DNA from 4 places in the Crystallibacter crystallopoietes genome. Region 3 is predicted to be linked to each of the others. Evidence: riboswitches for the same ligand, from Rfam matches in the RefSeq annotation. Region 3 holds a riboswitch; each other region holds the start of a gene.
What was found. A riboswitch is a leader RNA that binds a small molecule or an ion and turns the genes downstream of it on or off. The one in region 3 is predicted to bind cyclic di-AMP.
Positions count from the first base shown of each region.

Region 1 (5,586 bases), 590 kb from region 3:
CGGTTGCTGGCAGGCCGAAGCCAGCCGCGCGCCGTCGTCGTTGTTGAATCGGTCTACTCGGTACTCGGGGACGCCGCCGACCTGGCGGAAACCGCACGGATCTGCGCCAAACATGACGCCCTGCTGGTGGTGGACGAGGCACACGGAATCGGTGTCGCCGGCGGCGGCCGCGGGGCCGTGCACTCGGCAGGTTTGGCCGGTGCCGAGCATGTAGTGCTCACGGCGACGTTGTCCAAGGCGTTGGGCGCTCAAGGAGGCGGGGTGCTCGGGCCGGCCGCCCTGCGCGCACATCTGGTCAACACGGCCCGCAGCTTCATTTTCGATACCGGACTGGCCCCCGCCGCAGCCGCCGCCGCTGCCGAAGCCTGCCGGATCATCGCCGCCGACCCGTCGTTGGCGCAGGCCGTGCTCGGCAATGCGGCCATCATCGCGCAGGTGTGCGGAATCGAGCAGGCCGCCGGCGCCGTGCAGTCCGTTCCCGTCGGCCGGGCGGAAGATGCCGCGCAACTCGCCGTCCGGTTGGAGGCAGCCGGGGTCCTGGTCGGGTGCTTCAGGCCGCCGAGCGTGCCGGACGGCATCTCGCGGCTGCGGCTGACGGCCCGCGCGGACCTGGCACCGGAGCAGGTACAGCACGCCGCCCGGCTGGTCGCCGGGCTGGTGGCCGGAATGGTGCCGGACAAGGCAGACGGAATGGACGCTGCAAGAATGGGGGCGGGGGCGGGATGAGCTTCCACGTGGTTTCGGATCCGGCAGAGGTGCGTGAAGTCATGCGCCGGACCGAGGATTTCCTACCCACCAACGCGCTGACCTCCGTGGTGCCCCTGGCCCCGGCCGCCCTGCGCATCCTCAGCCGCGCCCGCTTTGCACTGCCGCCGGTGCTGGCCTCGGCCACCGGCGCCAAGCACCGCCAGGTCCGCAAGCTCGTGGCCGGTTTTTTCACCCCCGCGAAAGTCGCCGCGATCGGACCGCAGGTACGGGAGCTGACCCAGGTGCGCACCGCGGAGACCGCCGAGCTGCTGCAGCACGGCCCGGCGGATCTGGCCGACGCGGTGGCCAAGCACATTCCGCCGATCATCATGGCGGAGCTGACCGGCATCCGGTGCCCCGACCTGGACGTCCTCAAGCGCTGGAGCCGGGACTCGCTGGAACTGTTCTGGGGCTGGCCGCCCGAGGACCGCCAGCCGGTCCTGGCGGAGAGCGCCGCAGAATTCTACGGCTGGCTGCGCGGCGAAGTGGCCACCAGCCGCGGCACCGGGTCGCTCTTCGGCGTGCTCGATGCCGCCGGGCTCACGCCGTCGGAAATCTGCTCGCTGGGCTATTTCCTGGTCATAGCGGGGCAGGAAACCACCGCACAGCTGATCGGCACGTCCTTCTACCGCGCGCTGCAGGAGCCGGGACGCTGGCAACAGCTCGGAGCCGGGGCCAGGGCAGGGGCGGGGGCCGAGGCCGGGAGCGGAGCCGACTCCAGGGCTCCCTCCGGGGCCAAGTCCTTCGTGCGGCAGGTGCTGGCCACCGAATCCTCCGTGCATACCTGGCGGCGCGCCGTTCCCCGTGACACTCGATTAGGCGGCACCGAGCTCCCCGCCGGCGCGGAAATCCTGCTCGAGCTCAGCGGCAAGCATCCTCCGGACACAGGCGGAACCGCCTATTCGCTGGCGTTCGGCCACGGCTTGCACCGCTGCCTGGGCGCCAAACTCGCCGAGCTGGAAACCGTCCTGGTGCTTGAGGAGACGGCCCGGGCACTGCCGGCGGTGCGGCTCACGGGGCCGGATCCGGACTGGCTACGCCTGCTGTCCTTCCAAACCCCGCTCACCGTCACGGTGGAACAGGAGGAAAAGTGACCGACACTCCCGCCCCGGCCGGTTTGGCCAGCCTGAACGGCTTGCCGCCGGTCATCTTCGTCACCGGCACCGACACCGGGGTCGGCAAGACGATAACGACGGCGGCGCTCGCCACCGCTTTGCCGGGCACCGTTTCGGTCTACAAGCCGACGCAGACCGGGGTGGCCGACGGCGAGCCCGGCGACATGGACGAAGTGCGCCGACTCTCCGGCGTCGCCGCGGTGTCCGAGGGCATCCGGCTGCTCGAGCCGATGGCCCCGGTGGCAGCTGCCGGGCGGCAAAGCGCGGCCCTGCCTCCGCTCGCGGACCACGTCCGGCACATCGAGCAACTCGCCACGGGATCGGACCATGTCCTGGTGGAGGGCGCCGGCGGACTTCTCGTGGAGCTCGACGACGAAGGCAGGACGCTCGCAGACCTCGCAGCGCGCGTGCGGAACTCCGGCGTCGGCAATGCCCATGAGCAGATTTCCGTCAGTCGAGGCTTCGGCGGCGGAGGTTCCGGCGTCGTCGTTGTCTGCCGCAGCGGACTGGGCACGCTGAACCACACCCTCCTCACGCTCGAGGCCCTGAGAACGCGAAGCCTCGCAGCCGCCGGACTGGTCATCGGCTCCTGGCCGGCGGAGCCGAGCGCGGTGGAAGAGGACAACCTGCGGTACCTGCAGAATCTGGATGTGCCGTTCCTCGGCGCCATCCCGCAGGACGCCGCAGCCCTGCACCCGGCCAGGTTCCAAGCCGGCGCCCGGGAGTGGTTCCGACTGCGCTAGCGCTGGGCAGCCGGCACTAGCGCTAGCAGCCGGCGTTGGGGCCAGCAGCCGGCGTTGGGGCCAGCAGCCGGCGTTGGGGCTAGCTGGTGGCGTTGGCGCAGGCGTCCTGCAGTGCGTTCACAGACTCGGCCGGCACTTGGTCTCCGGCCTGCGCAATGTCACCCATCGGCGTCGTAATTTCGGCGGGCACGCCGGCCTGTTCGGCGGCATCGACGAGGCCGGCAAGCAGTTGCTTCTCTCCTGCGCTGATCGTGCCGTCCGCCACAGGTTTGCAGACCTGCTGGAGTACTTCGTCGACGGCAGCCGATGTGATTCCTGACACAGCATCAGAGGCGGCCTGGCTGGCGGCATCCTGGGCGCCGGAAACGGCGTCGTTAGCCGCATCGGTGGCGGCCTGTTCAACCTGGCTGCACCCCGTGATGAGCAGGGAAAACATTACAAAAACGAGGGCAAAGCTGCGACGGATCATCCGGCAAGATTACTACGGAACGACGCCACCGCCCGAACCCAATTCGCTGGCCGTCCACTAGCACCAAGCCACCCCGAAACCCGCCATTGGCGGCGTGTCCGTTTTGCGGAGTTATCAATCCGTTATGTAGGGTGGCAACCACGTCGGCGCTTCCTGGGCCGGCCCCCTCGGAATGGCTTTGCCTAACTCTGCCACCGTTCCGAGTCCGTTCGCTAGACAGATGGCAGAGGCGGGGGACCCACGTTTATCGGGCTCCCTCCAGAGCCCTTGGGGTTAAGCCGCAGTTCACCACGGAGCGATTTTCCGAGGTGGAACGCGGCCGGGTGACTCCCATCCGAACCCGACAGCTTACCTCGCAGGCATTGGGAGAGGCTACAACCTTGTTCAAGATCAATTCCGCACGCCATCGTGCCACCCCGGTCCACAGCAACCCGTTCAGCGGAGTTTCGAAGGCCGTATCGTCCCACGCAGGTACCGTTGGCCGCAGTGCCGCAGTTGTCACCGCTGCCGGTGGCCTGATGCTCGGCGCCGGCCTGCCCGCCAACGCCGCAGCCGACGTATCCTCCAGCGACTTCGCCGCCACGGCCCAGGCTGAGACTGTTGCCGCTCCGGCCGCAGCACCGGCACCGGCCGCCTCGGAAGAGGCTGCAACCCACACCGTCAAGGCCGGCGACACCCTCGGCAAGATTGCCGCGCAGCACGGCATTGAGCTGAACGACGTCTTCGCCGCCAACGGCCTCGGCTGGGAATCGGTCATCTACCCGGGCGACGTCATCCAGCTCTCCGGTGCCGCACAGGCTCCGGCCGACCACTCTGCACATGCTGCTCCTGCTCCGGCCGAGGCACCCGCCGCCGCTCCGCAGGAAGAAGACTTCACCGTTGCCGCAGCCAGCGCCAACATCGAGCCGGCTTCCGTCAGCACGGCCAGCACCTCGGGCATTGTCGCCACCGCCAAGTCCATGGTCGGCACCCCGTACGTCTGGGGCGGCACCTCCACCAGCGGCTGGGACTGCTCCGGCTTCGTGCAGTGGGTCTACGCCCAGCACGGCATCGACCTGCCCCGCGTCACCACCGCACAGGCCGGCGCCCTGACCCCGACCAGCAACCCGAAGCCGGGCGACCTGGTTCTGCAGAACGGTGGAAGCCACATCGGCATCTACCTCGGCGACGGCCAGATGATCAGCGCCCTGAACCCGGGCGAGGGCACCAAGGTGCACCCCACCAGCTGGATGCCTGTAGACGGCTACTTCACCAAGTAAGCCCTGCGGCCGCACAGCCGCACTCTGCATGTAGGCACGCTCCTATATATAGGTATGCACCGCCGGATTTTCCGGCGGTGCATACCGCGTTAAGTGGGGCATCTTATGTGGGGTGTACCCCTTTTGGGAGCCGGCGGGAATAGTGCTTCCACTATGCTGGTTAGTCTTGCTATCGTCGCCTCGCGCAGGCACCGCTTCCCCCGAAAACCATTGAGGATACCTTCCGTGAGCCAACAGTCCCCGGCCGAACCCGCCGTCGTAAATTCCGGCGCCGCGCCAGTACCCGGACCGGGAAGCGACGGCGTCGACCATAAGCGCCGGAACAACCGGGTTATCCGGTTGTTGCTGGCTGCCTCGTTTGTGGTCATCCTGAACGAAACGATCATGAGCGTCGCCCTGACCGAGCTGATGGACGACCTCGGCATCACCGCGCGCGCCGCCCAGTGGCTGACCACGGCGTTCATGCTGACCATGGCGGTGGTCATTCCGATCACCGGTTTCCTCTTGCAGCGCTTCAACACCCGGCCCGTCTTCACCACGGCCATGTCGCTCTTCTCCGCCGGCACGCTGATTGCCGCGATAGCGCCCGGGTTCGAGCCCCTGCTGCTGGGCCGGATTGTCCAGGCCACCGGCACCGCCATCATGATGCCGCTGCTGATGACCACCCTGATGACCCTGGTGGCTCCGGCCGAGCGCGGCAAGACGATGGGCAACGTCTCGATTGTCATCTCCGTGGCGCCGGCCATCGGGCCGACCATCTCCGGCATTATCCTCAACGCCTTGTCCTGGCGGTGGATGTTCTGGCTGGTGCTGCCGATCGCCGTCGCCATGCTGATCATCGGGAACCGGCGGGTGGACAACGTCACCGAACCGAGGCCCGTGCCGCTGGACCTGTTCTCCGTGGTGCTCTCCGCGTTCGGCTTCGGCGGCCTGATCTATGGCCTGAGCCTGGTCGGCCAGGGCTCCGGCGAGGCCGGCGAGACGGTGTCCGCCATGCCGATGTGGATCTCCTTCGGCGTGGGGCTCGTGGCCCTGTCCGCCTTCATCCTGCGCCAGCTGAGGCTCCAGCGGCGGGACCGCGCACTGCTGGACCTGCGCACCTTCCGCTCCAGCACCTTCGCGGTGACCGTGGGCCTGATGGTCATCAGCATGGCCGCACTGTTCGGCACCATCATCCTGCTCCCCATCTATATGCAGCAGGTGCTTGGACTCGAACCGTTCCAGATCGGCCTGATGCTGCTGCCCGGCGGGCT
Region 1 covers NZ_CP018863.1:2,461,815-2,467,400, reverse strand. The annotation lists gene AC20117_RS11565 (aminotransferase class I/II-fold pyridoxal phosphate-dependent enzyme) at 1-726, shown strand, start outside; gene AC20117_RS11560 (cytochrome P450 family protein) at 723-1,841, shown strand; gene bioD (dethiobiotin synthase) at 1,838-2,605, shown strand; gene AC20117_RS11550 (hypothetical protein) at 2,685-3,074, opposite strand; cyclic di-AMP (ydaO/yuaA leader) riboswitch at 3,275-3,450, shown strand; gene AC20117_RS11545 (C40 family peptidase) at 3,455-4,333, shown strand; gene AC20117_RS11540 (MDR family MFS transporter) at 4,550-5,586, shown strand, end outside.
Region 1: another riboswitch for cyclic di-AMP. It lies ahead of AC20117_RS11545 (C40 family peptidase); the one in region 3 lies ahead of AC20117_RS23350 (hypothetical protein).

Region 2 (5,586 bases), 750 kb from region 3:
CGGGATCCAGCGGTCGGTGCCGCCGATCTTTTCGGCGCGTTCCAGCGCTGCAGGGGAGAACAGGCCCAGCCAGATACCGCCGTCGGACGCGAAGTTTTTCTGCGGCGAGAAGTAGTAAACGTCGCTCTCGGAGACGTCTACGTGCAGCCCGCCGGCGGCGGAGGTGGCGTCGACGAGTACCAGCGACCCTTCGTCCGCGCCGGCCACGCGCTTGACCGGAGCGGCGACGCCGGTGGAGGTTTCGTTCTGCGCCCAGGCGTAGACGTCTACGCCGGCTTCCGCCTTCGGGCTGGGCAGGGAGCCGGTCTCCGCCTTAATGATGGAGGATTCCGCCAGGAAGGGGGCCTTGTTCGTGGCCGAGGCAAACTTGGAGCTGAATTCTCCGAAGGAGAGGTGCTGCGCCTTGTTCTCGACCAGGCCGAAAGTTGCAACGTCCCAGAAAGCAGTGGCCCCGCCGAGGCCGAGGATGACTTCATAGCCCTCGGGAGCCTGGAAGAACGTCTGAAGACCCTCGCGCACGCTGCCCACAAGGTTCTTGACCGGGGCCTGGCGGTGGGAGGTGCCCAGCAGATCCCGGCCGGCCGCCACGACCGCGTCGATCTGTTCGGAGCGGATCTTGGACGGCCCGGCACCGAAACGACCGTCGCGGGGGAGCAGGTCTGCGGGAATGCTTATTGACTGGTGGTCGCTCATAGAGGCTTCTTCCTGGCGGGCTTACGGGGATCTCTAGACAGTTCGCCTTTGAACCTCCTCACATTCTGTCGCAGCCGCCCCGTCGTCCGATACTTGAGACGCGCATATTTCGCATAATGGACTTGTCCCCGTCGCGTCCCGTAATTTGTCCTGCGCTTGGTGCAAACACGGGATTATCGGCACCTGTGGCAAACAAGATAACCTTGTTGGGGGACCACGACGCCGGTGCGTCGGCTTTCGGATCTATCCCGCCACCTGCGCTGAGGAGCAAGAATTCCAGTGACTGATCTCATCGACACAACCGAGATGTACCTTCGGACCATTCTCGAGTTGGAAGAAGAGAACATCGTTGCCCTGCGGGCCCGCATTGCGGAGCGCCTGCGCCATTCCGGACCTACCGTTTCCCAGACCGTGGGGCGGATGGAGCGTGACGGGCTGGTTGTTGTCTCCGGAGACCGACACCTGGAGCTTACGGAGAACGGCCGGCGCCGCGCCACCGAGGTGATGCGCAAACACCGGCTGGCCGAACGGCTCCTTGCGGATGTCATCGGTCTGGACTGGGCTTATGTCCACGACGAAGCGTGCCGGTGGGAGCATGTGATGAGCGAGCGCGTGGAGCAGCGCCTCTATGAGCTGCTGGGCAAACCAACCGAGTCGCCCTACGGCAATCCCATCCCGGGGCTCGAGGCCTTGGGCGGAAAGCCTGCTGAGCAGTTCATTAACGGTGTTGTTAATCTCACAGAGGCCATGCGGAAGTACCAGCCGTCGGACACCGTGACCATTATCCGGCTGGCCGAGCCGATCCAAGTGGAGCCGGAGTTGCTCCTCCAGCTTGATGAAGGCGGCCTGAAACCCGGGGCCAAGCTGCAGCTGGAATCCGTCGGCGAATACATCTCAGTACGTGTTCCGGGGATCGAGGGCGCCCTCGAACTGCCGCCCGAGGTGGCTGCCCACATCTTTGTGGCGTTCGACACCGTCCCAGCTGGAAACGCTTAACCGCATTGTCCACAGGTCTGGATAAAGGAATTATTACTCTGAAGGGTTTCCCTTTATAGTTGTTGCTTGACGCCGATGCATTGGCGTTACCTGATCCGTAGCCGAACCCTGTCAGCGGATCAGCGACCCGCATTGACAGGGGCGGAGGACCCACCATCGGCAGCCTACCCAGCTGCCTAGGGGTGAAGCCACGCTTGATTTCGGTACCAGCTGCTTTCCGCGCTGATGCCGCACGTCTTGTGGCCGAGTTATCTCTTACTCGAATCCGACAGCTAACTTCGCAGGCTTATAGGAGAGGGAAGACTTTTGTCAGAACAAAGAGCCACGGGACGGCGTCGTTCGGCCGCCCCGGCAGGTAGGTCGCGTCCGCGTTCAGGAAGCACCGGCCGTCGACGCGCCGAAGCTGCTCCGTCGCCCGTTACCGCAGTAGTCCGAGGAGCCGGCCACAAGGCCGCTATCGTGGCAACCGCATCCGGCATGGCGCTTACTGTCCTGCTGCCCACCACTGCAGGTGCCTCTGCATCCGGCGAACCCGCCGTTGACGCGGCAGCAGCCGAGGTCGCTGCCGTCGCCGCAGCGCCCGTAACAGCGGCAGCGGAAGTAGACCTGCACTTCCAGCGCGCGGGCCTGACGAGCAATTTCGATCCCGACACCAAACTTGAACAGGTCATGGTGGCATCCGGCGGCGATGCCAAGGCGGTCAGCAGCGAAGGAACGCTGTCCCAGCCCATGGCAATGGACAGCATGAAGATGACCTCGCCCTTCGGTATGCGAGTTAACCCGGTAACCGGATATGCCGGTGAAATGCACACCGGCCAGGACTACGGCGCAGCCTGCGGCTCGCCGGTCTACTCGGCCGCTGGCGGCACGGTCAAGGAAGCCGGCTGGTTTGGCGGCTACGGCAACCGCGTCGTAGTGGACCACGGCAACGGCCTGGAGACCACGTACAACCACCTGACAAGCATTAGCGCCAAGGTCGGCGACGCTGTCAGCCGTGGGGATTTGTTGGCTCAAAGCGGAACGACCGGTAATTCCACCGGCTGCCATCTCCACTTTGAGGTAGTTGTCAATGGCGACATGGTTGACCCCAAGGGTTGGCTGTAACCAAAGACACACCATTCCGTGACCGGAATGTGACTTAGAAGATGAAACGTTATAGTGTCGAACCCGTGCCGAAGACCGGATCATGGTTTGGCACCTCCGGGTGGATTGCCTAGCTCTGCCACTTCCCGGGGTCCGTTCGCAACGATTTCGCATGGCAGGGGCGGGGGAACCAACTTCCGGGCTTCTTAGGAGGCCCTTGGGGTTAAGTGGTGGGTGTTCTTGGCTGAGGCCGGGGCTCCCATGGCCGGATGACTCCCATCCGAACCCGACAGCTCACCTCGCAGGCATTGGGAGAGGTAATCACTCGTGTCTAAGAACACTGCTGCTTTGGGCCGCCACCGTGCTGTGCCCGTCCGTACCAGCCCGTTGGAGACTATTTCCAAGGCTGTTTCTTCGAATGCCGGTTCCGTGGGCCGCCAGGCTGCTGTGATTGCTGCCGCGTCCGGTCTGGTTCTTTCGGTCGGCGTTCCGGCGCAGGCGACCAATATTGAGCGTGAGGCTTCGGTCCAGGCTGCTGCTGCGGCTCCGTCGCGGGTGCAGGTTGAGGCTGTGCAGGCTTCTGGTGCTGTTGAGCTGGATCTTGAGCGTTCGGGTGTGACCTCGACGCCTGCTCCGGTGGTTGAAGAGCCGGAGCCTGTGGTTGAGGCTGTGGCCGAGGAAGTCGCTCCGGTGGTTGAGGAAGCCGAGCAGGTTGTTGCCCCGGTTGAGAAGGCCGAGGAAGCGCCGAAGCCCGAGGCGAAGGCTGATGTTGCTGCCAGCGGTATTGGTGCCGCTTTGGTGGCGTCGGCTTATGGCCAGATCGGTGTGTCGCAGGACTGCACTGCGATGGTGGAGAACGCGCTGCGTTCGGCCGGTATTTCCGTGGGCGATCTGGCTCCGGCGCAGTTCATGGCGTACGGTACCCAGGTTTCGACGCCGCAGCCGGGCGACATGATCTACTACGACGATGCCGGCGCCGGTGTGCCGCACATCGCGATTTACGTGGGCAACGGCCAGGCCATCCATGGTGGTTGGACCGGTTACACGACCGCGCTGGCCGATGCCTACATCGGTTCGGGCCCGGTCTTCATCCGCCCCAACGGCTAAAACGCATTAGCACCGCCGGCTGAGTCAGCCGACATGTTCAAGCGGACGGGTTCGCATTCGTGCAGGATGCGGGCCCGTTCCTTGATTTTTATATCGGTCTTTCCATGCCTGCCATTTCGGTCAACTCCCGTATTCCGTCCGCTTTTCCCGCATTTTTCGTCACATTCAGGTAACGGCGGCAAAATGTGAATTGAATCACGTAGAAGTGGAAGAAAACCGCGAATTTTCGGGGTCTGATGAAACGATCCGAGCTGGACTGACGCTGTCTGGCGGATTCAAAGCGGATTGCCCGTGATCTGAATGTGACTTAGCCCCGGAAATCGTATACCGTCTTGTTCGTGCCAAATCCGAATCATGGTTTGGCACCTCCGGGTGGATTGCCTAGCTCTGCCACTTCCCGGGGTCCGTTCGCAACGATTTCGCATGGCAGGGGCGGGGGAACCAACTTCCGGGCTTCTTAGGAGGCCCTTGGGGTTAAGTGGTGGGTGTTCTTGGCTGAGGCCGGGGCTCCCATGGCCGGATGACTCCCATCCGAACCCGACAGCTCACCTCGCAGGCATTGGGAGAGGTAATCACTCGTGTCTAAGAACACTGCTGCTTTGGGCCGCCACCGTGCTGTGCCCGTCCGTACCAGCCCGTTGGAGACTATTTCCAAGGCTGTTTCTTCGAATGCCGGTTCCGTGGGCCGCCAGGCTGCTGTGATTGCTGCCGCGTCCGGTCTGGTTCTTTCGGTCGGCGTTCCGGCGCAGGCGACCAATATTGAGCGTGAGGCTTCGGTCCAGGCTGCTGCTGCGGCTCCGTCGCGGGTGCAGGTTGAGGCTGTGCAGGCTTCTGGTGCTGTTGAGCTGGATCTTGAGCGTTCGGGTGTGACTTCGACGCCTGCTCCGGTGGTTGAAGAGCCGGAGCCTGTGGTTGAGGCTGTGGCCGAGGAAGTCGCTCCGGTGGTTGAGGAAGCCGAGCAGGTTGTTGCCCCGGTTGAGAAGGCCGAGGAAGCGCCGAAGCCCGAGGCGAAGGCTGATGTTGCTGCCAGCGGTATTGGTGCCGCTTTGGTGGCGTCGGCTTATGGCCAGATCGGTGTGTCGCAGGACTGCACTGCGATGGTGGAGAACGCGTTGCGTTCGGCCGGTATTTCCGTGGGCGATCTGGCTCCGGCGCAGTTCATGGCGTACGGTACCCAGGTTTCGACGCCGCAGCCGGGGGACATGATCTACTACGACGATGCCGGCGCCGGTGTGCCGCACATCGCGATTTACGTGGGCAACGGCCAGGCCATCCATGGTGGTTGGACCGGTTACACGACCGCGCTGGCCGATGCCTACATCGGTTCGGGCCCGGTCTTCATCCGCCCCAACGGCTAAGAGTTTTAACCGGGTACCGCGCTACCCGAAAACGTTTCCTAGGTCATAGCAGTACCGCATCCCGGGCGTTCCGCCGTACGGAGGCCTGCCGGCATCTGCCAGCGGCCCCAGTTGCAAACGCCGGTCCGCTCATGGCGGAACTGGATCAGACCGGGATCAACGTTTTTATCTGCAGGGCCGTCCTCCAGCGAGGGCGGCCCTGTAGTGGTTAAAGGGGTTGGTACAGAGTGCGCTCTTAGTCGGCGGTGTTCCCATCTGAGGAAGGCCGCAAACAACGTTTCATCAACGCCGGCGGGCACTCCGGCGAAATTTCGATGGGCGAATAATTAGCGCAGCGGGTGTGATTCCG
Region 2 covers NZ_CP018863.1:2,295,652-2,301,237, forward strand. The annotation lists gene serC (phosphoserine transaminase) at 1-693, opposite strand, end outside; gene AC20117_RS10770 (iron-dependent transcriptional repressor DtxR) at 973-1,689, shown strand; cyclic di-AMP (ydaO/yuaA leader) riboswitch at 1,779-1,991, shown strand; gene AC20117_RS10775 (M23 family metallopeptidase) at 2,149-2,793, shown strand; cyclic di-AMP (ydaO/yuaA leader) riboswitch at 2,926-3,094, shown strand; gene AC20117_RS10780 (NlpC/P60 family protein) at 3,100-3,879, shown strand; cyclic di-AMP (ydaO/yuaA leader) riboswitch at 4,284-4,452, shown strand; gene AC20117_RS10785 (NlpC/P60 family protein) at 4,458-5,237, shown strand.
Region 2: another riboswitch for cyclic di-AMP. It lies ahead of AC20117_RS10780 (NlpC/P60 family protein); the one in region 3 lies ahead of AC20117_RS23350 (hypothetical protein).

Region 3 (5,586 bases):
AGCGACGCCGTCGTTGGTCCCGATTGCACCCTGACAAACGTCACGGTGGGCGAGGGTGCCAAGGTCATCCGCACGCACGGTTTGGACAGCCAGATCGGCCCGAAGGCGACGGTGGGTCCGTTCACCTACCTGCGCCCGGGCACGCAGCTGGGGGAGAAGGGCAAGATCGGCGCCTTCTACGAGACCAAGAACGTCATCATCGGCAAGGGCTCGAAACTGAGCCACCTCGGGTATGCCGGGGATGCCGAGATCGGCGAGAACTCCAACATCGGCTGCGGCAACATCACCGCCAATTACGACGGCGTGGCCAAGCACCGTACGATCATCGGCTCCGAGGTCCGCACCGGATCGAACACCGTCTTCGTTGCACCCGTTCAGGTGGGCGACGGCGCGTATTCGGGCGCGGGCGCGGTGATCCGCAAGGACGTTCCGGCCGGCGCGCTGGCGCTGAACGTCGCGGCCCAGCGCAATATCGAAGGCTGGGTCCAGCAGAACCGGGCCGGCACTTCAGCTGCAAAGGCGGCCGACGCCGCTGCTTCTTCCCAAACCCCCACCAATGCAGAAAGTGATCATTCATGACCGGAATTAAGGCCCAGGGCGAAAAGAGGCTGGTCCTCGCCTCAGGCAGGGCACACCCGGAACTCGCCAAAGAGATCGCCAAAGAGCTCGAGATCGATCTGCTTCCCACCAGCGCGTACGACTTCGCCAACGGCGAGATCTACGTCCGCTTCGAGGAAAGCGTCCGCGGCACCGACGTCTTTGTGATCCAGGCACACCCGGCCCCGATCAACGAATGGCTCATGGAGCACCTGATCATGGTGGACACGCTCAAGCGGGCCTCCGCCAAGCGCATCACCGTGATCGCCCCGTTCTACCCGTACGCCCGGCAGGACAAGAAGCACCGCGGCCGCGAGCCGATCTCCGCCCGCCTGGTGGCGGACATGTACAAGACCGCCGGCGCCGACCGCCTCATCTCGGTGGACCTGCACACTGCGCAGATCCAGGGCTTCTTCGACGGCCCGGTGGACCACCTGATGGCCATCCCGCTGCTGGCCGACTACGTCCGCACCCGCGTGGACCTGGACAACGTCACCGTGGTCTCCCCGGACACCGGCCGCGTCCGCGTTGCCGAGCAGTGGGCCGAGCGCCTCGGGGGCGCCCCGCTGGCCTTCGTGCACAAGTCCCGCGACGTCAATGTGCCCAACCAGGCCGTGGCCAAGACGGTTGTCGGCCAGGTCGAAGGCCGCGAATGCGTGCTGATCGACGACATGATCGACACCGGCGGCACCATCGCCGGCGCGGTCCAGGTGCTCATGAACGCCGGCGCCAAGGACGTCATCATCGCCTCCACCCACGCCGTGTTCTCGGATCCGGCGGCCCGCCGTCTGGCCGAGTCCGGCGCCCGCGAAGTGGTGGTCACCAACACGCTGCCGATCACCGCGGACAAGCAGTTCTCGCAGCTGACCGTGCTGTCCATCGCTCCGCTGATCGCCCGTGCCATCAGCGAAGTGTTCGAGGACGGTTCCGTCACCAGCCTCTTCGACGGCAAGGCCTAAACCTCAGTCCTAACCGGGCTAACTCCGCGGCGTCGGCCGGTCTCCTTGGGATCCGGCCGGCGCCGCGTCGTCGTTAGCTGCAGTTCTCTCGCCCAGGGACGTCTTGCGTAAGGGATCGGTGCGCCGCTGCACGGCCGAGGCCCACACCCACGTTGTGCGCCTGATGCCGGCGTCCTCCCAGGTCACCTGCACAGCCCGTGACGTCCAGCCGAACGCCTCACCCTGGACCAGTTCGGCGGCACCGGGAAAACGGATCCACGCCCACACCGGCACGCCCGGGACTACCCGGGTCACCTTGTGATGCTCAAGATCCAGTTCCTCGGCGGTCAGCGATACCGGCTCCGCACGCTTCGCGTAACGGGCTGCCACTCGCGCTGCAGCATCCCGATCCATAGTTAAAAGTAGAACACATCTTCGATAAAATGTGACAGAGAGAGGGTGACGGAACGTTGGTTCCGCCACCCTCTCTCTACAGCCTGGCCCCAAGAGGCCGGGACAAAGCCTACCGGCTGCTGCTGCCGTCTTCGTCTTCACCCAGCAGGGAAACGGGGAGGCGCAAGTCCACATCCACGTCAGCGCGGACGCGGAACCGGCGATGCTTCTCCCTCTCCTCATCCCGGGTGTCGGCAGTAGGCGAGGGCTCCGGCGAGTGCCGCTCCTCGGGGTCGGCAGCTTCGCTGGTCGGAGCCGGCTCGACGGGGGCCGCCGAATGGCTGGGTACGGTTGATCTTGTGGGTTCGGGCTCCTCAGGCACCGCTCGGGTGCTCTGCTTGGCCGGAGGGCTCGTAGCCGGACTTGTCGGTACAGCGGCGTCGGCGGTAGGCGAGGCTGTCGGCTCAGGTGAACCTGTGGTGGCCGCAGTGGCCTTGTCCGCCGCGTCCGTCGCAGTCGCTGTGGCCTTTTCAGCCGTATCCGTGGCAGCCGCAGTAGCGCCGGCAACCTTGTCTTTGGCGGCGCCGGTTGCTTCCCCGACGACGCCGGGAAGCGGTGCCGCAGCCTCGCCGGTGGAGTCTGCGGCGGACTGCGTGGTCATTGGAGCGGGTCGCTCGGTTGCGTCCCCTCCAAGAGTCGGCTGGGCCACACTACTCGGAGCGACCTTTATATCCTTCTGTGCGGCCGCTGTGCTGTCTGTTGTCGGCCGGCTGAACGTCGGCTCAGCTTCATTCAACGGCGCTGAAATGGGCCAGGCTTTAACGGATGTCTGCAGTTGGGGTCGGCCAGCGCTGGCTTCCTGGGATCCAGCCTGATTCAGGGGCAGGGCGGCCGCAGCGGCCACCGTGGCAACTACGGCCAGGCCGGTGAGTGCCCCGACGCTGCGGAAGGGGACAGCGGATGGGGCTTGGTCCTTGGCGCGGCGGCGGCCGCGGACGAGACTGGTGACACCATGCGACGAGACAGTGGGACCGGCGCGCCGGCGTCCACGAGAATGGTTCTTCACGGGATTCCTCTCTACACGCCTGCGAAGTTAGCTGTCGGATTCGAGACGGAGCATCTCGGCCCGGCCGGGACCGCAGCAGAACGCCGCGGACAACTAGCCGCACTTCACCCCAAGGCGCCGCTGGCGCCACTTCTGGTTCCTCCACCTCTGCCAGTGAATTTGAACGGACAGGTACGCTGGCAGAGCTCGGCGTGCGGACCCGGCCACAACCCTTGCCTAGGGCCATGGCGCGATTAAACGTATCGAGCGCGCTGAACCGTTACAAACTCGTGACATGTGTTTGTGGTCACTTATTGGAAGATGAATCTTTTCACCAACCTCTGGCGTGTCGGATTGTCGGAACTTAGGCTGAATTAGTCATCCCAGCGCATGCCACCTCCCCAAGGCACGGGATGGATGGACCTGGCCAGGGCAGCGTCTCTGGCCAGGTCCATCAACTTCCCGTCGTAGTGAAGCCGCGCCGGATTTCCTCGGTCATGCCTGCGGTGCTGTAATCAGGAGAGAAGCGCAATATCGGGGAGAATGAGTGAATCAGGGCAACGCCGACAGTCATCGTCACGCCGTTCGTACACTGTTGGCCGCCGCGGCGGTTTCGCTGCTGTCAGGGTGTGCGGCTTCGGCTTCCATCCCTACTTCATCGGCCGCCACCGGGTTCAACACAGGCGAAGCAAGCGAGAACACTTCGGCTCCGAGCCCTCAGCCACCAGGTCCTCCCGCTACCCTTACAGCGGTGACGCCCGCACCCGATGTAACCTCTATACCGGCTGCTCCCGACCTCACCGCGGAGGAGGCCGAAGCCGACCGGTTGGCGATGGAGCAATTTCTCGCCAACGCCTGGGACACCATGGATGCCAAGCGACTAAGCGACTTGGCAATCGGGGACTGTCTCTACTTCGATTACGATTACCAGGCCAAAACCACAGCCATCTTCACGGTTGACTGCACCACGCCGCATGAGGGCGAAGTGATGGCCACCTACCGGCACCCCGATTCCGAATATCCTGGACAGTACAACCTCGGCGGAAGCGTCGGGCCCGTTTTTGGCGAAGTAGCAGATGCAATGCGGGAAGCCGGGCAGTGGCCTACCACGACAAGCAAACATCTGAATCCTACCGAAGCTGATTGGGAAGCCGGCGAGCGGACCAGTATCGACTTGCTCCGCCACAATGCCAGTTCCGGCCTGTTGGAACGCGGCTACCTCGACACCGACCACGTGACGGTCACGGAAGTGCCTGACAGAGGAACCGCGTCCAGCGACCTTGCGAATACCTTGGAAAACCGCGCCGATCCGGCCGAAAGCAACGTTTATCCCTAGCGCCCACAGGTGCCCCTCGCTTAGGCTAACCGTACTTGGCAGCCACCACCGCCTCCGTTGCCGGCGGCTGTCAGGGCTCGACGGCAGCGGAGCGGGTTCTCAATGGCGAGAACCCTGGGGGGAAGCAGTTTTCTTTATGAGGGACTGCACGTGTGGCAGCCCGTGGGGGAGCGGGCTGCCGCAGCGTCCGCATGGGCGCTCACGGCAATAACGGACCAGGGGAGACGGTCCGCCACTCGCACCTGCACCGGCACCCGACGTGTGCCGGTCTTTTTTGGGGGAACAAGATGACAGACAAGCCAGCGCAGTCAGCGGCGTCCAATCCGAAACCGCCCAAGGAAGCGCGCCCGAAGAGACGTGATGCCATGAAGCGGCTGCGCGGAGGATTTGCCGTGGTGGCCGCTGGCACGCTCATGTCGGCCGGTCTGGCCCTGCCTGTTCTGGCTGACGACGGCGGAGCAGAGTCATCGGGATCAGCCGCCGAGATCGCGGGGCTGGCTGCGGCGGCCCCTGCCGAAGCCACGCTCGCCGGAACGGATGATCCGGCGGAGGGAACAGGCGAGGCCGCTGAAGTTGAAGCCGCGGAGGCACCCGAACCTGCTGAAGCGACAGCCGAACTGCCCGTTGAACCGGCTCCTGCCCCGGGTCAGGAGCCTGCCCCGGCACCGGCTGTGCAGGAAGCGGTGCCAGCCAACCAGCCCGCCGCGCCCCGGGCCGCGATCGCCGGCAGCGAGGATGACGCCGGGCACGACGACGAAGACGCCGAGGCCGAAGAAGAGACCGAGAACGAAGAGACCGAGAACGAAGAAGCCGAGCATGAAGAAGAAGGTGAAGACGAAGAAGAAACCGAGCCTGAAGAGGGCGACCACGAGGACGCAGCCGGCCCGATCGTCGCCACCAAGACGGCCAATGCGGTGGAGGCCCTCGGCGACGAGTCCGAAGGCCGCTGGTACATCAGCTACACCATCCAGGTAACCAACCAGCCCAACGGGGACGGCGACTACAAGGACGAAGAGGAGTACACTCTCTCGGACACGCTCTCCTTCGGCCACGGCATCGAGATCGAATCGGCCACCTGGAGCAATGGCAACACGGAAAGCCAATTCCAGGGCAACACGGCCGAGCTCGCCACCGAGGACGACGACGTCGAGCTGGGCGAAGGCAAGAGCCACTTCTACCACGTGTACGCCACGGTCAAGGTTGCAGACGGCACCCCGGAATACGAGCTGACCTGTAAGGACGGTTATTCCGGCGGCCTGCTGAACAAGATCTACCTG
Region 3 covers NZ_CP018863.1:3,047,869-3,053,454, forward strand. The annotation lists gene glmU (bifunctional UDP-N-acetylglucosamine diphosphorylase/glucosamine-1-phosphate N-acetyltransferase GlmU) at 1-579, shown strand, start outside; gene AC20117_RS14255 (ribose-phosphate diphosphokinase) at 576-1,556, shown strand; gene AC20117_RS14260 (hypothetical protein) at 1,575-1,949, opposite strand; gene AC20117_RS23350 (hypothetical protein) at 2,059-2,994, opposite strand; cyclic di-AMP (ydaO/yuaA leader) riboswitch at 2,997-3,170, opposite strand; gene AC20117_RS14270 (hypothetical protein) at 3,725-4,309, shown strand; gene AC20117_RS14275 (hypothetical protein) at 4,597-5,586, shown strand, end outside.

Region 4 (5,586 bases), 1.4 Mb from region 3:
GAGAAAATGTTCCGCCGTGTAGTGGCGGTCCTGGGCAAGGGGGCGGCCAGTATGAGTTGTGTTCGGGCATGTCCTTGACTCTGCCACTGACCGTGGCGACGATATGGGGAACGCACTACGGCGACACTTGCCTCCAACCTTCCGCACCCGATCCCAAGGAAAACGAGGGCAACATGATTCCAAGCCTTGTGACGCTTGACAGTTCGATCCCTTTTCTCCGCGAAGGCTACAGTTTCATCTCCTCCCGCTGCGACAAGCTCGGTACTGACGCCTTCCGGACCCGGATAGCAGGGCGACAAGTTATCTGCATGCGCGGAGCAGAGGCAGCGGCTCTGCTGTATACGAGCGGACAGTTCACGCGACAGGGCGCATTGCCGCCGAACACCCTTCGCCTGCTCCAGGACAAAGGCAGCGTCCAGATGCTCGATGACGGTCACCACCGCCACCGCAAGGCCATGTTTATGGATCTCATGTCTGAGGACTCCGTCAGCCGTCTCAAGGACATTTTCGAGGGCGCCTGGCTGGACCGGGCTCAAGAGTGGCAGGAACCGGTGATCCTGCATGATGAGGTGCGGCTCATTCTTACCCGGGCTGCCTGTCAATGGGCGGGTGTGCCGGTTTCCGACCGCGGCGCCGAGACCTTGGCCCGCGAGCTCAGCCGTATGATCGACAAAGCAGCCTCCTTGGGCCCGGGCAACTGGTGGGCTCAGTTGCGCCGGAACCGGACGGAAAAGTGGGCCACCGAGCTGGTCGAGCGGATCCGTTCGGGCACGGTGAAGACACCAGCGGGATGCCCGGCCTCCCAGATCGCAGGCCACAGGGATGTCGACGGCGATCTTCTGACTGCCAAGGTCGCAGCTGTGGAGCTGATCAATCTGCTGCGTCCGACGGTGGCTGTGGGCCGCTTTATTGTGTTCGCTGCACTGGCACTGGCGGAATATCCCCGCTGGCGCTCAAAGATTGTTTCGTCCGGACCTGATGAGCTGGAGGCGTTTGCGCAGGAAGTCAGGCGGTTTTACCCGTTCTTCCCGGCTGTGGGCGGAGTCGCCCGCGAAGAAGCCGTCTGGAGGGACAACAGGCTGCCGGCCGGAACCTGGGTCCTGTTCGACCTGTACGGCACCAACCGCGACGGCCGGGTCTGGGCGGATCCGCATGCATTTACTCCCGACCGTTTCCGGAACCAGGAGATCACTCCGCATGCCTTGGTGCCCCAAGGCGCCGGGGACGCCGGGAGCACGCATCGCTGCCCGGGGGAGCGCATCACGCTGGAGTTGGTGAAGGCGGCAGCACTCCTGCTGTCTACTACTGACTGCCATGTGCCGGTCCAGGATCTGGGTATCAGCCTTCGCCGGATACCCGCTTTACCCGGCAGCGGCTTCGTCCTCATGCCGCGGGCCCCGCTACGGGCAGGGTGAGTTCCCGCGGCGCCGGCGGGGAGGCCTTTGGGGGATGGCAGCATAAGGTGCGGACAGCTGGGTCCATCGTCGTGTTTCAGTCGTCGGCGTTGTCCTCGACAAGTTCGCCTTCCCAGGCTTCCCCGCCTTCGTAGACGGCGAAGGCGGCAATGATGAAGCCCGCCACCGGGTCGAGCCATGCGGACTATTCGAGAACGCAGTGACTATCATCCGTCCGACGGTTGTCCTCATGCGCGAAGACGAGTTGATCGTCCTCTTCGCCTCGTCCGTACAGCCTTTCCTCGAAGAAGCCGCCATCTTACCCTGACCGTAATTTAAACAGCCCGCAGCCCCGCCGAACCACGCGGTGCTTGGCAAAGAGAGGACACGTGATGAAGTCAGATACGGACAAGAACCAGGCAAACCGCGGGCAGGGCAAAGGAGGAGGGATGAAGATGAGCTATTGGCGTTTCGGCGCGATGATCGCCACCGCCACCGTCGTGATGTACGGGCTCATGTTCATCGACACCTACGCGCTGGAACACTTGCGGTGGAGCAAGAGCCGGATGTACATGGCGATCACGATGGGCGGCGTGATGGCCCTGGTTATGCTCGGCTGGATGATGAACATGTACCGGAACCGGAAGGTGAACATAGCCATCGTGGGGGTGGCTTTGCTCGTACTCGCGACCTCCATCAGCCTCGATCGCATCCAGGCCACCATCGACGACACCGCGTTCATGAACTCAATGATCCCCCACCACTCCATGGCGATCCTGCGGTCGGAACGGGCCGGGATCGAGGACTACCGGGTGTGCGAGCTGGCAGTTGCCATCAGTGAGGCCCAACGGCGGGAAATCAGCGAGATGGAATGGCTCGTCAACGACATTGCGGAGAACGGGCCGGCGGAAACCGCCGACGAGGCTGAAAACCGACAGGTACCGGAGTACGAGGTGAGTGCGCTCAGGAACTGCCAGGGCGTTTCATCTGCACTGAGTTTGCCCTAGTACGGCCACAGGATCACGCCGCAGAACGTCTGCCTACCCTAGCCCTTGCCGCATGATCGTCGGCGTTCAGTCAACGGTCAGGGAACGTTGCTCTGCCGCACATAAGGTGCCGATAGTGTGGAAACCGCCTCATAGGTGCTAGTGAACAGGGGCACCGGCCATGGCCAGGAGTAACTCCCAATCTCCTAGTCCGGTCGGTGCCCGGTCATTTAAGCATCGGGACGGCAGCTGTCTTTCTTAGCCTGCATGCGAACGAAAAAGCAGAGCCTCAGTCCGTTTCCTACGCTTCTTCCACACGGATTAGCGGACCTAGATTGCCATGAATGCCGCGCTTCGCCAACCGGAATGCTTCATCCCTTCATCAGCATTACATGCCTCGGTAACCGGGCCTTGGTGCGCGTCCGTTTTGCGTTGTTACCAATTCGTTATGTAGGGTGGCAATCACGTCGGCGCTTCCTGGGCCGGCCCCCTCGGAATGGCTTTGCCTAACTCTGCCACCGTTCCGAGTCCGTTCGCCAAACAGATGGCAGAGGCGGGGGACCCACGTTTACCGGGCTCCCTCCAGAGCCCTTGGGGTTAAGCCGCAGTGCACCACGGAGCGATTTTCCGAGGTGGAACGCGGCCGGGTGACTCCCATCCGAACCCGACAGCTTACCTCGCAGGCATTGGGAGAGGCTACAACCTTGTTCAAAAACAATCACGCACGCCACCGTGCCACCCCGGTCCACAGCAACCCGTTCAGCGGAGTTTCGAAGGCCGTTTCGTCCCACGCAGGTACCGTTGGCCGCAGTGCCGCAGTTGTCACCGCTGCCGGTGGCCTGATGCTCGGCGCCGGCCTGCCCGCCAACGCTGCCGCAGAAGTGGATTCCAGTAACTTCGCCGCATCGACCCAAGCTGAAACCGTTGCCACTCCGGCATCCGCTCCTGCCTCCTCTGATGAGGGCGCTGCAACCCACACCGTCAAGGCCGGCGACACCCTCGGCAACATTGCCGCGCAGCACGGCGTCGACCTGAACGAGCTCTTCGCGGCCAACGGCCTCGACTGGACGTCGATCATCTACCCCGGTGACATCATCCAGCTCCCCGGTGCCGCGCAGGCGCCGGCTGCCCAGGCCCCGGCCCAGGCCGCACCGGCAGAGACTGCTCCGGCCCCCGCTCCGGCCCCGGCAGAAGCGCCGGCACCGGCCGAGCCGAAGGAAGAAGCCTTCACGGTTGCTGCAGCAAGCGCCAACATTGAACCGGCCGCCAGCACTTCCAGCATCGCCGATGTCGCCAAGTCCATGGTGGATTCTCCGTATGTCTACGGCGGAACTTCACCGAGCACCGGGTGGGACTGCTCCGGCTTCACGAAATGGGTCTACGCCCAGGCAGGCATCGACCTTCCCCGGACCAGCCAGCAGCAAATCGCGGCCATGACGCCGACCAGCAACCCGCAGCCGGGCGACCTGGTATCCCAGAACGGTGGAGGCCACATCGGTATCTACCTTGGCGACGGCAAGATGGTCAGCGCCCTGAATCCGGGCGATGGCACTTTGGTCCACCCGATCAGCTGGATGCCGGTAGACGGTTACTACACCGTCCGGTAAATCCCCGCAGCCGTGCATCTGCGGCAGCCATAGAAGTATGCACCGTCGGAACCGCCGACGGTGCATACTTCTTTAACTACAGCTTCAGTGGCATCTCTGCCCCGGCCCCCTACGCTTTCCCGCCGGGCACGCTCAGCCAGCCGGCCCTACATGGCCAGGGGGCCTTCGAGGGCCGCCCACAGGGGCCCGGCAAGGAGGCCAAGCGCCAGACTCGAGACCGCTGCTACACCCGCAGTCGCCGCGGGCCAGGCGGCGGCCCCGCCCGCTTGCGGGAACCCTAGGGCACCTTGGTGCGGGCGGGCGAAGACGGGGGCGAACCAGCGCAGGTAGTAGAAGAGGCTGAGCAGACTGTTGAGCATCACTGCCAGGGCCAGCCAGCCGTACCCGCCGTCCCAGGCGGCGGTGGCGGTGGTGAGTTTTCCGACGAACACCGCCAGTGGCGGAGTGCCCACCAGCCCCAGCAGCGCAACGAGCAGGGCCAGCGCCAGCCCCGGACGGGCCCGGACAAGGCCCCGGTAGGCCGCCAACTCCCGGTGCCGGGGCAACGCGGCGGTGACGGCGAAGGCGGCGACATTGGTGACGGCATAAGCGGCCAGATAGAACAGCAGCGAGGGCAAGGCCAGGCCGCTGCGCCCGGCCGCCGCCACGGGCACCAGCAGGAATCCAACCTGGGCCACGGTCGACCAGCCCAACAGCCGGCGGGGGTCATTCTGCCAATAGGCGGCGAGGTTGCCCAGGAACATCGACGCCGTAGCCAGTATCGCCGCAACGAACAACAAAGTGTCCTCACCGGTGGAGACCGTATCGACGAGCCTGTACACCGCCACCAGCGCGCCCACTTTCGGGACCGTGGTGAGGAACGTGGCGGCGGTACCCCCGGTGCCTTGGGATGCGTCGGGCACCCAGAAGTGGAAGGGCACCCCGCCGGCTTTAAAGAGCAGCCCGGCCAGCACGCCTAATACACCGGCCCCCACGGCCGCCCCCGGGGCGTCGGGGAGAGTTTCCCGGAGCAGGGCGTAACCGGTGCCGCCCGCCAAGGCATAGAGCACGGTGACCCCGAGCATGAGCAGGATCCCCGACAGCGCGCCCATAAGGTAAGTCTTCATGGCGGCTTCGGCCCCGGACCGGCCACCGGCCAAACCAACGATCCCGTACAGGGGGATGCTGGCCAGCAGGAACCCGGCGATGAGCACCAGCAGGTCCGAGGCTCCGGCCAGGACCATCACCCCGGTGGCGGCGAACAGCAGCAGTGCGTAGGTGTCGGATTCCCGAGGCGAAGCGGCTATCTCCCCGGAGGCCACACCCAGCACCAGCAGTGTAGCCACGGCGGTGACGATACGGGCCGTGCCCGTGGCGGTGTCAACGGCGAAGGTGCCGCTGAAGGCGGTTTGCGCCGGCGCAAACATGGCGGAAATGGCTGCGGCAGCAGCACCCAGCAAGGCCAGGGCGGCCACGATGCGGGCGATCCACTGGCGCCTGCGCGGTAAAAACGACCCTCCCAGCAGCACCGCGAGGGCTCCGATGAAGACGATGATCTCGGGGAGCAGCAGCGCGGGCAGCATCCGCATCGATGCTTCCATCGGCTAGCTCCTGACCAGG
Region 4 covers NZ_CP018863.1:4,483,919-4,489,504, reverse strand. The annotation lists gene AC20117_RS20620 (cytochrome P450) at 309-1,415, shown strand; gene AC20117_RS20610 (DUF305 domain-containing protein) at 1,844-2,401, shown strand; cyclic di-AMP (ydaO/yuaA leader) riboswitch at 2,905-3,080, shown strand; gene AC20117_RS20605 (C40 family peptidase) at 3,085-3,987, shown strand; gene AC20117_RS20600 (NADH-quinone oxidoreductase subunit N) at 4,134-5,567, opposite strand; gene AC20117_RS20595 (complex I subunit 4 family protein) at 5,571-5,586, opposite strand, start outside.
Region 4: another riboswitch for cyclic di-AMP. It lies ahead of AC20117_RS20605 (C40 family peptidase); the one in region 3 lies ahead of AC20117_RS23350 (hypothetical protein).